4 regions of the Pseudomonas serboccidentalis genome follow, and region 2 is predicted to be linked to each of the others. Evidence: predicted binding sites of a transcription regulator. Region 2 holds the regulator's gene; each other region holds the start of a gene.
The links. The regulator FliA, encoded in region 2, starts transcription of late flagellar genes. The targets are predictions, from matches to a motif close to CTAAAGTTTNNNNNNNNNNNGCCGNTAA.
Positions count from the first base shown of each region.

Region 1: NN484_RS15610 (flagellar protein MotY) is a predicted target of FliA. The motif match lies at 1,962-1,989, and genes of this name have one in related genera.
Region 3: NN484_RS12065 (methyl-accepting chemotaxis protein) is a predicted target of FliA. The motif match lies at 1,228-1,255, and genes of this name have one in related genera.
Region 4: NN484_RS01845 (methyl-accepting chemotaxis protein) is a predicted target of FliA. The motif match lies at 1,788-1,815, and genes of this name have one in related genera.

Region 1 is NZ_CP101655.1:3,438,973-3,442,086, forward strand. It holds gene NN484_RS15605 (argininosuccinate synthase) at 1-857, opposite strand, end outside; gene NN484_RS15610 (flagellar protein MotY) at 987-1,895, opposite strand; gene pyrC (dihydroorotase) at 2,056-3,102, shown strand; gene rnt (ribonuclease T) at 3,099-3,114, shown strand, end outside.
Region 2 is NZ_CP101655.1:4,155,397-4,158,510, reverse strand. It holds gene flhF (flagellar biosynthesis GTPase FlhF) at 1-1,024, shown strand, start outside; gene fleN (flagellar synthesis regulator FleN) at 1,138-1,968, shown strand; gene fliA (RNA polymerase sigma factor FliA) at 1,965-2,705, shown strand; gene NN484_RS18985 (chemotaxis response regulator CheY) at 2,873-3,114, shown strand, end outside.
Region 3 is NZ_CP101655.1:2,652,381-2,655,494, reverse strand. It holds gene clpB (ATP-dependent chaperone ClpB) at 1-450, shown strand, start outside; tRNA gene NN484_RS12085 (tRNA-Asn) at 748-823, shown strand; tRNA gene NN484_RS12080 (tRNA-Pro) at 833-909, shown strand; tRNA gene NN484_RS12075 (tRNA-Lys) at 915-990, shown strand; tRNA gene NN484_RS12070 (tRNA-Pro) at 1,088-1,164, shown strand; gene NN484_RS12065 (methyl-accepting chemotaxis protein) at 1,326-2,951, shown strand.
Region 4 is NZ_CP101655.1:427,255-430,368, forward strand. It holds gene NN484_RS01835 (LysR family transcriptional regulator) at 1-787, opposite strand, end outside; gene NN484_RS01840 (tellurite resistance TerB family protein) at 965-1,687, shown strand; gene NN484_RS01845 (methyl-accepting chemotaxis protein) at 2,058-3,114, shown strand, end outside.

The DNA.
Region 1 (3,114 bases), 720 kb from region 2:
CGCAGCATGATGGTGCCGCCCGGGGTTTCGTAGCAACCACGGGACTTCATGCCCACGTAACGGTTTTCGACGATGTCGAGACGGCCGATACCGTGAGCACCACCGATCTTGTTCAGCGTTGCCAGTACGGTGGCCGGGGTCATTTCGACGCCGTCCAGTGCAACGATGTCGCCGTTGCGGTAGGTCAGTTCCAGGTACTGCGGGGTGTCGGGAGCCTTCTCCGGGGAGACGGTCCAGCGCCACATGTCTTCTTCGTGCTCGGTCCAGGTGTCTTCCAGCACGCCGCCTTCATAGGAGATGTGCAGCAGGTTGGCATCCATCGAGTACGGAGATTTTTTCTTGCCATGACGCTCGATCGGGATCGCGTGCTTCTCGGCATAGTCCATCAGCTTCTCGCGGGACAGCAGGTCCCACTCGCGCCATGGCGCAATCACTTTCACGCCTGGCTTGAGTGCGTAGGCGCCCAGCTCGAAACGCACCTGGTCGTTGCCCTTGCCGGTGGCACCATGGGAAATGGCGTCGGCGCCGGTTTCGTTGGCGATTTCGATCAGGCGTTTGGCGATCAGCGGACGTGCGATGGAAGTACCCAGCAGGTACTCACCTTCGTAAACGGTGTTGGCGCGGAACATCGGGAACACGAAATCGCGCACGAACTCTTCGCGCAGGTCATCGATGTAGATTTCTTTGACGCCCATGGCCTGAGCCTTGGCGCGAGCCGGCTCGACCTCTTCGCCCTGACCCAGGTCAGCGGTGAAGGTCACCACTTCACAGTTATAAGTATCCTGCAGCCACTTGAGGATCACCGAAGTGTCCAGGCCGCCGGAATACGCCAGAACGACCTTGTTTACGTCCGCCATGCCATCACTCCACGGGGTTCTACGGAAAGCCGAGGAGTCTACCGCTCAAATGCGATAATTTACAGAGGCGCGACAGCTTAAGACGACAAAGCGACAGAATCTGTCGAGAGCGCGACGATGACCGGCGAGTCAGGAAGTTGCCGCAGCGTTGGCAGGTGTACTGGCTTGCGGCGCTGGTGCAGTGGTCGGCGCCACCCGTGCCAGCTTCACGCTGACCCGGCGATTCTTCGCCCGGTTGGCCGCGCTGGTGTTCGGTACCAGCGGGTATTGCTCGCCATGGAAACGCACAGTGATCTGCGATTCGGCAATGCCATTGGCCTTGAAGAAGTCGACCACTGCCAGCGCGCGACGGCGCGACAGCTCCCGATTGGTCAGACGGTTGCCGCTGTTGTCGGAGTGGCCATCGAGTTCGATGTGATTGACCGTCGGATCGGCCTTCATGTACTCGAGCATCACTTGCAGTTTGGCCTTGGCGTCGGCATCCAGGTCGGTACCTTCGCCAGGGAAGCCGATCTGCGACTGTTTCACCTGATCGAAATTCTGCGGCAGCAATTTTGCCACACACGTCTGGTACTCGTTGAAAGCCTTGCTGAACTTGACCGGCAGCAGGCGCACTTCAGACACCCGGCCATCGCCGGAAGCACGGCGCACCACCGGACTGCGACCGTCGAGCAAACCGCTGATCAATCCACCGGCCTGCGATTGCGAACTGTTGAACAGCACGTTGCCGGTGCCGATCCTGACGCTGCCCAGGTTGATGTCGTTGCGCCCCGGCTGCCACGGCGCTGCCGCCGCAAGCAAGGTCGCCGAACCACCGCCGAGCATGGCGTTGTAGGCATTCAGGCGGAAAATCGCCTGCTCGCCGGCCTTGCGCACGAACTGGCCCGAGCCGAAATCGGTGATCGGCTGGGTCAGGCGGCACTCGAACTTGTCGCCCTCGACCGTCCACTCAATGTTCTCCAGACGTGTCTGGTAGGTGAGCGCCATCGCGGGGAGGCTGGCAAACACACTGAGCAAGGCTAAATATCGCTGGCGCACGGGAGGCTCCATTGGCTTCTGTAACACAAAGACCGATTCACACTATGTTTACGGCATACCTACGGGATATCGGAAGGTTCCTGCAAAACTTGATAGCGAGTGCCTGCAAGAGTCTTTTCCGGTAGCATTCCCCTCAGTTTGACCCGCCTGGAATCCCCTCATGTCCGACCGCCTGACCCTGCTGCGTCCCGACGACTGGCACATTCATCTTCGCGATGGTGCCGTGTTGACCAATACCGTTGCCGATGTTGCGCGCACCTTTGGCCGCGCCATCATCATGCCCAACCTGGTACCACCGGTGCGCAACGCCGCTGAAGCCGACGGCTATCGCCAGCGGATTCTCGCTGCCCGCCCGGCCGGCAGTCGCTTCGAACCGCTGATGGTGCTGTACCTCACCGACCGCACCCAGCCCGAAGAAATTCGTGAGGCCAAGGCCAGCGGTTTCGTGCACGCCGCCAAACTGTACCCGGCCGGCGCCACCACCAACTCCGATTCCGGGGTGACCAGCATCGACAAGATCTTCCCGGCGCTGGAAGCCATGGCCGAAGTCGGCATGCCGCTGCTGATCCACGGCGAAGTCACCCGTGGCGATGTCGATGTCTTCGACCGCGAAAAGATTTTCATCGATGAGCACATGCGCCGTGTGGTCGAGCGTTTCCCGACGCTCAAAGTGGTGTTCGAACACATCACCACCGGCGACGCCGTGCAGTTCGTCAACGAGGCTTCGGCCAACGTCGGCGCAACCATCACCGCGCATCACCTGCTGTACAACCGCAACCACATGCTGGTGGGCGGGATCCGGCCGCACTTCTACTGCCTGCCGATCCTCAAGCGTAATACCCATCAGGAAGCCCTGCTCGACGCCGCCACCAGCGGCAGTGCGAAGTTCTTCCTCGGCACCGACTCGGCGCCGCACGCCCAGCACGCCAAGGAAGCCGCCTGCGGCTGCGCCGGCTGCTACACCGCGTACGCCGCCATCGAGCTGTATGCCGAAGCCTTCGAACAGCGCAATGCGCTGGACAAGCTCGAAGCGTTCGCCAGCCTCAACGGGCCGCGCTTCTACGGTCTGCCGGCCAACACCGATCGCATCACCCTGGTTCGCGAAGAATGGACCGCCCCGACCAGCCTGCCCTTCGGCGAGCTGAACGTTATCCCGCTGCGCGCCGGTGAAAAACTGCGCTGGCGCCTGCTGGAGGAACACGCGTGAGTGAAGACCATT
Region 2 (3,114 bases):
GGCCGAGCCGTTGAGCGAACCGACTTACGCTGCGCCAGCGCGTCCGGCCCCGGCACCTGCACAGGCGTCCGGCGGCGTCGATCCGCGTGCGCTGGATTCGATGCGTTTCGAACTCAACAGCCTGCGCGAGCTGATGGAAGTGCAGCTCGGCACCCTGGCCTGGAATCAGTTGCAGGGCAGCCGTCCGGCGCAAGCCAACCTGTATCGCCGTCTGCAACGGATCGGTCTGTCCGGCCCGTTGTCGCGTGACCTGCTGGCGATGATCACCGACATCGAAGAGCCCCGTCAGGCCTGGCGCATGCTGCTCGCGCACCTGGCGCGGATGATTGCCGTACCGGAAGTCGAGCCGCTGGAAGAGGGTGGGGTGATTGCCATGGTCGGCCCGGCCGGCATGGGCAAGACCACCACCCTGGCCAAACTCGCCGCGCGCTACGTGCTCAAGTACGGCGCGCAGAATGTCGCGCTGGTCAGCATGGACAGTTTCCGCATCGGCGCGCAGGAACAACTCAAGACCCTGGGCCGGATTCTCAATGTGCCGGTGACGCACGTTGACCCGGGCCAATCGCTGGTTCAGGCGCTGGACCCGCTGCTGCGCAAACGCGTGGTGCTGATCGATACCGCCGGCCTGCAGGCCAGCGATCCGGCACTGCGCATGCAGCTCGAAAGCCTGGCCGGTCGTGGCATCCGTTCAAAAAATTATCTGGTGTTGGCAACCACCAGCCAGAAACAGGTTCTAACCGCCGCTTATCACAGTTACAAGCGTTGCGGGCTTGCCGGCTGCATCCTGACTAAACTGGATGAAACGGCCAGCCTTGGCGAAGTGTTGAGCCTGGCGATCAGTCATGAATTGCCGGTCGCGTACCTGACCGATGGCCCACGGATTCCGGATGATCTGCATCTGCCGCGCCGTCATCAACTGGTCAGCCGCGCCGTCAGCGTGCAAATGCAGGAAGAACCCAGCGAAGAAGCCATGGCTGACATGTTCGCTGATATCTATCACAGCCCGACCAAGCAGGTTGGCTGAGGTAATGAACAGTTTTTGTACCTACATCGATGGTCTGCCATGCATTGTTCCGGTTGAGAACGCGCAGCCAGTAATGTGGCCTCCGTCTATGCAAGACAAGGTAAAGAAATAACATGGGCAGCATGCATCCCGTACAGGTGATCGCGGTGACCGGCGGCAAAGGTGGCGTCGGCAAGACTAACGTGTCAGTGAACTTGTCTCTGGCGCTGGCAGAGCTTGGCCGTCGGGTCATGCTGCTGGACGCCGACCTGGGGCTGGCGAACGTCGACGTTCTGCTGGGGCTGACCCCCAAACGTACGTTGGCCGACGTGATTGAAGGCCGCTGCGAACTGCGCGACGTGCTGTTGCAGGGTCCCGGCGGGATCCGCATCGTGCCGGCCGCTTCCGGCACCCAGAGCATGGTTCACTTGAGTCCGGCGCAACATGCCGGGCTGATTCAGGCCTTCAGCGACATCGGCGACAACCTCGATGTGCTGGTGATCGATACCGCTGCGGGTATTGGTGACTCGGTAGTCAGTTTTGTGCGCGCCGCGCAGGAAGTGCTGCTGGTGGTCTGCGACGAGCCGACCTCCATCACCGACGCCTACGCGCTGATCAAACTGCTCAACCGCGACTACGGCATGAACCGCTTCCGCGTCCTCGCCAACATGGCGCAGAGCCCGCAGGAAGGGCGCAACCTGTTCGCCAAGTTGACCAAGGTCACGGATCGTTTCCTCGACGTCGCCTTACAATACGTCGGCGCGGTGCCGTACGACGAAAGCGTGCGCAAGGCAGTGCAGAAACAGCGAGCGGTCTATGAAGCCTTTCCGCGTTCCAAGTGCGCGCTGGCGTTCAAGGCGATCGCGCAGAAGGTCGATACCTGGCCGCTGCCTGCCAACCCACGCGGTCATCTTGAGTTTTTCGTCGAGCGCCTCGTGCAGCAAACAGCAGGGCCTGTGTTATGACCGCGAGCGGTATGAATTACTACAAGAAGTCGGCACGTGACGCGCAGTACGAGTTGATCGAGCGTTACGCGCCACTGGTCAAGCGCATTGCCTATCACCTGCTGGCGCGCTTGCCGGCGAGTGTGCAGGTCGAAGATCTGATTCAGGCCGGAATGATCGGCCTGCTTGAAGTCTCGACCAAATATGACGCCAGCAAAGGCGCCAGTTTCGAAACGTACGCGGGCATTCGAATCCGCGGCGCGATGCTCGATGAAGTGCGCAAAGGGGATTGGGCGCCACGCTCGGTTCACCGCAACACCCGTATGGTCAGCGACGCAATTCGCTCAATTGAAGCTAAAACCGGCCGTGATGCTAAAGATCACGAGGTTGCGGCCGAACTCCAATTGAGTCTCGACGATTACTACGGGATTTTGAATGACACGCTGGGCAGCCGGCTGTTCAGTTTCGACGACCTGTTGCAGGACGGCGAACACGAAGGGCTGCACGAGGATGGCGCCAGTGCTCATCTTGAGCCGTCACGCGATCTGGAGGATGAACGCTTCCAGGCCGCGCTGGCGGACGCGATTGCCAATTTGCCGGAGCGTGAGCGACTGGTGTTGGCGCTGTACTACGACGAAGAGCTGAACCTCAAGGAGATCGGTGAAGTCCTTGGCGTCAGTGAATCGCGGGTCAGCCAGTTACACAGCCAGTGCGCGGCCCGCTTGCGGGGGCGTTTGGGGGAGTGGCGAGCGCGCTGAAGGCAGTGTGGGGACACTGCGAACGAGGCTGGTGCGGTGATGAACGGCACCGGTCTTGCTCTGTTGTGCTCCAGACAGTCATCGAGTGCTTTGCCGGATTGATTGAAATGGCGCGTCCAGGTGCTGGGCGCGTTTAAGACTGCTTGGAGGTCGAATTGGACAAGAACATGAAAATCCTCATCGTTGATGACTTCTCAACGATGCGGCGGATCATCAAGAACCTGCTGCGTGATCTGGGGTTCACCAACACCGTCGAGGCCGACGATGGCACCACTGCCATTCCGGTGCTCAACAGCGGAAGCATCGACTTTCTGGTAACGGACTGGAACATGCCGGGCATGACCGGTATCGACCTGCTGCGCCACGTGCGTGCCGATGAAAAACTCAAGCACCTGCCGGTGCTGATGGT
Region 3 (3,114 bases), 1.5 Mb from region 2:
ACGGTGGATTTCCGCAATACCGTGATCGTCATGACCTCGAACCTCGGTTCGTCGCAGATCCAGGAGCTGGTGGGTGACCGTGAGGCGCAGCGTGCAGCGGTGATGGACGCGCTGACCAGCCACTTCCGTCCCGAGTTCATCAACCGGGTCGATGAAGTGGTGATCTTCGAGCCATTGGCGCGGGATCAGATCGCGGGCATTACCGAGATCCAGCTGGGCCGTCTGCGCAGTCGTCTGGCCGAGCGCGAGCTGAAGCTGGAACTCAGCCCGGAAGCGATGGACAAGCTGATTGCCGTCGGTTACGACCCGGTCTATGGCGCACGTCCACTCAAGCGTGCGATCCAGCGCTGGATCGAAAACCCGTTGGCGCAGTTGATCCTGTCGGGGCATTTCATGCCGGGCGAGACGGCAACCGGCAAAGTGGTGAACGACGAAATCGTTTTCGACTGAGCCTCAATGCCAATGAAATAAGGAAGGCCTCGCTTTGTGAGGCCTTTTTTTCGTTAGGCTGTTGAACTCTAAGGAAAAGGCTTGTAAAGTGCGCCCCGCAGTCAGTCACCGGCAGCGTTTCAACCCACTGGGTTGAAAACTGAAATAAGTTGCAAATCATTAACTTGAAAGCAATTTAGGGGGTTGACAGAGGTGTTCTAGGTTGTAGAATAGCGCGCCTCAGACACACGAACGCAGCGATGCGAAAACGGTGTCGAGAAGCTTCAAGTTTCACCGTTGTAAATTGAAATATGTAGTTCCGTGATAGCTCAGTCGGTAGAGCAAATGACTGTTAATCATTGGGTCCCAGGTTCGAGTCCTGGTCACGGAGCCAATTTCAAACCGGGGTATAGCGCAGTCCGGTAGCGCGCCTGCTTTGGGAGCAGGATGTCAGGAGTTCGAATCCCCTTACCCCGACCATTTTTGGGTCGTTAGCTCAGTTGGTAGAGCAGTTGGCTTTTAACCAATTGGTCGTAGGTTCGAATCCCACACGACCCACCATTTTTGAAACCAGTTAACACTGGGATCGAATCTTAAGATCAGAGGCCAAAAGCGCTGATCGAAGAAGGCGATCTTTGAAAGGTCGCCTTTTTTTTACCGGGGTATAGCGCAGTCCGGTAGCGCGCCTGCTTTGGGAGCAGGATGTCAGGAGTTCGAATCCCCTTACCCCGACCATATTAAAAATCCTCGTATCGAAAGATACGGGGATTTTTTTTGCCCTCGCGAAAGACAAATCCCTTCAAGTCATCGTACAACTTGCCGATAGCCCGCTAACGAGAGGGGACTGCCGCGGTTCGCCCCTTCTATCTGCCAATAAAAGAATAAGGGCGTTCGTCATGTTGCTTCGTCAGTTGAATATTGCTCCACGTGCCGCACTGGGTTTTGCCCTGATCGCAGTATTGGTGGCGTTGCTTGGCGTCTTTGCATTGGGACAGATGTCGAGTATCCGCGACAGTGAAGTCGCGGTGGAGAGTCAGTGGCTGCCCAGCATTCGCGGCGGTGACGAGATTCGCGAGTTGATGTTGCGGATCCGCACGATTTCCCTGCGCATGGCGCTTGATCAGGATCCGAAGAGTATCGCGACGTACCGCAGTCAGATGGACACTCGTGACAAGGAGCTGAGCGAGAAGATCGCCGCCTACGACAAACTGGTGATTACGCCGCAAGGCCAGCAGCTCTATGACCAGTTTAAAAAAACTTTCGCGGCGTATCGTACCGGGATCGCGCAATCCTTCACCCTTGCCGATCAAGGCAAGCGTGACGAACTGACCAGGCTGCTGTTAATTGATATGAAAACCGTGGTCGACGGCTCCGGCAAGCAACTCAATGACCTGGCGGACCTGTTCGCGAAACAGGTTGCCGCTGAAAGCCAGAAATCCGCCGACCATTACCAGACGTCGCGCACCATCGTCAGTCTGTTCATCGTGCTGGCGGCGCTGGCCACGGTGGCGCTGGCCATGTTGCTCACCCGCAGCATCGTCCATCCGTTGAGCACAGCAGTGGGCGCCGCAGAAAGCGTGGCCCGTGGCGATCTGACCCGACCGATTGAAACCCACGGCAACGATGAGGTCAGCCGTTTGCTCAAAGCGCTGGCGACCATGCAGCAGAACTTGCGGGAAACGCTGCTAGGCATCAGCGGTTCGGCCACGCAACTGGCGAGCGCTGCCGATGAACTCAATGCGGTGACACTCGACAGCACACAAGGCCTGCAACAACAGAACAACGAAATCGAACAGGCAGCCACAGCGGTCAATGAAATGACCACGGCCGTTGAAGAAGTCGCTCGCAATGCCGTGTCGACGTCCGATGCCACCCGTCAATCCAGTGAGTCGGCGCAACTGGGGCAGGCGCGGGTCAGTGAAACAGCCACGGCCATCAATGCGCTGGCCGGCGATGTACAGCACACAGGCGAGTTGGTGCAATCGTTGGCCAACCAGTCACAGGACATCGGCAAAGTACTGGATGTCATCCGTGCCATTGCCGAGCAGACCAATCTGCTGGCGCTCAATGCGGCCATCGAGGCGGCCCGCGCAGGGGAGAGCGGAAGAGGTTTTGCGGTGGTCGCCGATGAGGTTCGGGCGCTGGCCTATCGCACGCAGCAATCGACTCAGGAGATCGAGCAGATGGTGCAGGGCATGCGCAGTGGTTCGAGCCTGGCGCTGGATTCGATGCAGGCCAGTGCTGCACGGGCCACTACCACGCTGGCGTTGGCTGAGCGCGCCGGGGAGGCGCTGGAAACCATCACCGCTTCGGTGCATGAGATCCATGAGCGCAATCTGGTGATCGCCAGTGCTGCCGAAGAGCAGGCACAAGTTGCGCGGGAAGTGGATCGCAATCTGGTCAACATTCGCGACCTGTCGGTACGCTCGGCGGCGGGTGCCGATCAGACCAGTGCGTCGAGTCACGAACTGTCGCAACTGGCCAACGCGCTGCAAGGCATGGTGCGGCGCTTTCAGCTGTAATCGACAGCCAAAAAAGACGGGTGGAGATCCATTGCAGGAGTAAGCCTGCTCGCGATAGCGGTCTGTCATTCACCGCTTCGTTGCCTGAACCACCGCCATCGCGAGCAGGCTCACTCCTACATTTATTGCCGTCGTCTGCTGATTTTTTAGGCAGCGCAAAACA
Region 4 (3,114 bases), 2.3 Mb from region 2:
CAATCGGCCGCGCTTCGATGATGTCGCCCTCCAGTGACCACGGGCGATAGGTCATGTCCGGCTGGATCGACACCCCCAGACCCGCCGCGACCAGGCTTCGTACCGCTTCGGTTGAGGCAGTGCGCAACGTGATCTTCGGCTGCAGTCCGGCGCCGCGCCACAGGCGTTGGGCGTTGCGATCCATTTCGTCGACGTTCAGTTGAATCAGCGGTTCGCGGGCGACATCGGCGAGGTTGATGCTGTCGTGCTCCAGCAGCGGATGCTGGGCCGGCAGCCACAAACGGTGCGGCGAGTGGGTCAGTACTTCGGTCTGCAAGGCGTGGCGGTCTTCGAGGTTGGACAGGATCAACACACCGACATCGATCTCGCCGCTGACCAGCAAATGCTCGATGTAAGGCCGTTCGTCTTCCATCACGCGGATCTCGACGTTGGGATAGGCGCGCTGGAATCGTGTGAGCAAATCGGCGAGGTAATAACCGGCGACCAGACTGGTCACGCCGACGATCAACTGCCCGGCAACCTGATCGGTGCTCTGTTGCAGGCTGCGTTTGGCGTTGTCCACGGTCGCCAGAATCAGGTGCGCCTGGCGCAGGAATTGGTGCCCCTGATGCGTCAGAGTCATGCCCTTGGCGTGGCGGCTGAACAGGCTGACGCCGATTTCCTCTTCCAGTTGCTGGATCGCCAGGGTCAGGGTCGATTGGGAAATGAACGCGGTTTGCGCGGCGGCGGAAATCGAGCCGGTCTCGGCCACGGCGATGAAGTGACGAATCTGACGCAGGGTCATCATGAGGGGTGTACCCAGTGGGCGGTTTTTATCGATTGGTCTGAGTGTATATCTCTTTTCACGAAGGCCACGCGCGTACTGAGCAACATCTGGAAGCACACTCGCGGGCCGGACCGGGGCACTTTCGAACTAGGCTGAGGGCCTGATAGATCCGGATAACCCCTGTTTTGGAGGCGGAACATGAACACCCGTGGATTGCTCGATCAACTACTCAAGTCCGGCCAGGATCTGTTGCAGAACAAGGCTGGCGGGGCGCAGAACAAATCGGCGGCTGGCGGGCTGGGCGGGTTGCTCGGCGGCTCTTCAGGCTCCGGTGCGCTGGGTGGCCTGCTCTCGGGGGCGGGCGGTGGTGCTTTGGCTGCGGGGGCGATGGGCCTGCTGCTCGGCAGTAAAAAGGCGCGCAGGGTCGGCGGCAAAGTCGCGGTCTACGGCGGCCTCGCTGCACTCGGTGTGTTGGCTTACAAGGCCTACGGCAACTGGAACGCGCAAAAGGGCACGGCACCGCAAAACGAACCGCAGACACTCGACCGTTTGCCGCCCGCGCAAGCCGAGCAGCACAGCCAGGCGATTCTCAAGGCACTGGTCGCCGCCGCCAAGGCCGACGGCCACATCGATGATCGCGAGCGCCAGTTGATCGAGGGCGAATTCACCAAACTCGACAACGACCAGGAGCTGCAACACTGGCTGCACGCCGAACTCAACAAGCCCCTCGACCCTGCCGACGTCGCCCGCGCCGCGAGTACGCCGGAGATGGCGGCGGAGATGTACATCGCCAGTGTGATGCTGGTGGATGAGGAGAGCTTTATGGAGAAGGCGTATCTGGAGGAATTGGCGAAGCAGTTGAAGCTGGAGCCGGGGTTGAAGGTGGAGCTGGAGAAACAGGTGCGCATGGCATCGCAATAGAACCGCCTGAACACGCGGTACTTATGTAAGCGCTGCGGCACGCTGCGATCTTTTGATTTTTAAAGCCAACATCAAAAAGATCGCAGCGTGCCGCAGCGCCTACAAGGTTTTGGGCCAGACGCCGAAATTTGTAGGAACGAGCCTGCTCGCGATTGCGTTTTCAGCCTCGCAACAACAGCGATGACCGATCCATCGCCCCTTTTTGCCATTTCATCACTGGCACGCCAACCCCGGATTGACGGACAGTCCCACCTCAGAACCTCCCGGCCTTGCGCGCTCGGCAGGCCCGAGGGTTAAAAAGCGTCTTATAAATGAGACACCTCCCTCGGCTATACTCCCCCGCATTTCGACTTAGGCACGAGGACTCACTGTGAAGAACTGGACGTTGCGCCAACGCATTTTGGCGAGCTTTGCGGTGATTATCGCCATCATGCTGCTGATGGTCGTCGTTTCGTATTCACGCTTGCTGAAGATCGAGACCAGTGAAAACAGCGTCCGTGACGACGCGGTTCCCGGCGTCTATTACAGCTCGATGATTCGCGGTGCCTGGGTCGACAGCTACCTGCAGACTCAGGAACTGCTCGGGCTGAAGGAAGGGCAGGGCATCAGCAGCGAAGATGCGGCGGACTACAAGGCGTTCGAGAACCGTCTGCAAGAGCAGATGGCCAACTATCGCAACACCGTGACCACCGACGAAGATCGAATCGAGTTCGCTGCGTTCGAGAAGTATCACGATACCTACATGCAGATTCAGGATCAGGTACTTGATCTGCACAAGCGCAATCTGGAAGCCGAGGCGGTCAAGCTGTTCACCGAGAAGCTGACCCCGGCCTGGTATGCAGGTCGTATGAAACTCAACGACATCATCGGTGAGAACAAGAAGGTGGCCGATCAGGCCATGGCCAACATCGACGAGGCGGTCGCGGCGGCCAAAGTCAGTATGTTCGTCTCGCTGCTGGTGGCCGTGCTGGCGGCCGGTGCCTGTGGCTTGCTGCTGATGCGCGCAATCATGGCGCCGATGAACCGCATCGTGGAGATCCTCGAAATCATGCGTACCGGCGACTTGAGCAGCCGTCTGAATCTGGACCGCAAGGACGAGTTCGGTGCGGTGGAAACCGGCTTCAACGACATGATGACCGAGCTGACCTCGCTGGTGTCCCAGGCCCAGCGCTCGTCGGTGCAGGTGACCACCTCGGTGACCGAGATCGCCGCCACCTCCAAGCAGCAACAGGCCACCGCCACCGAAACCGCCGCCACCACCACCGAAATCGGTGCGACCTCGCGTGAAATCGCCGCCACGTCGCGGGACCTGGTGCGCACCATGACCGAAGTGTCCACCGCTGCCGATCAGGCTTCGGTGCTCGCCGGCTCCGGCCAGCAAGGTCTGGCGCGCATGGAGGACACCATGCACTCGGTGATGGGCGCGG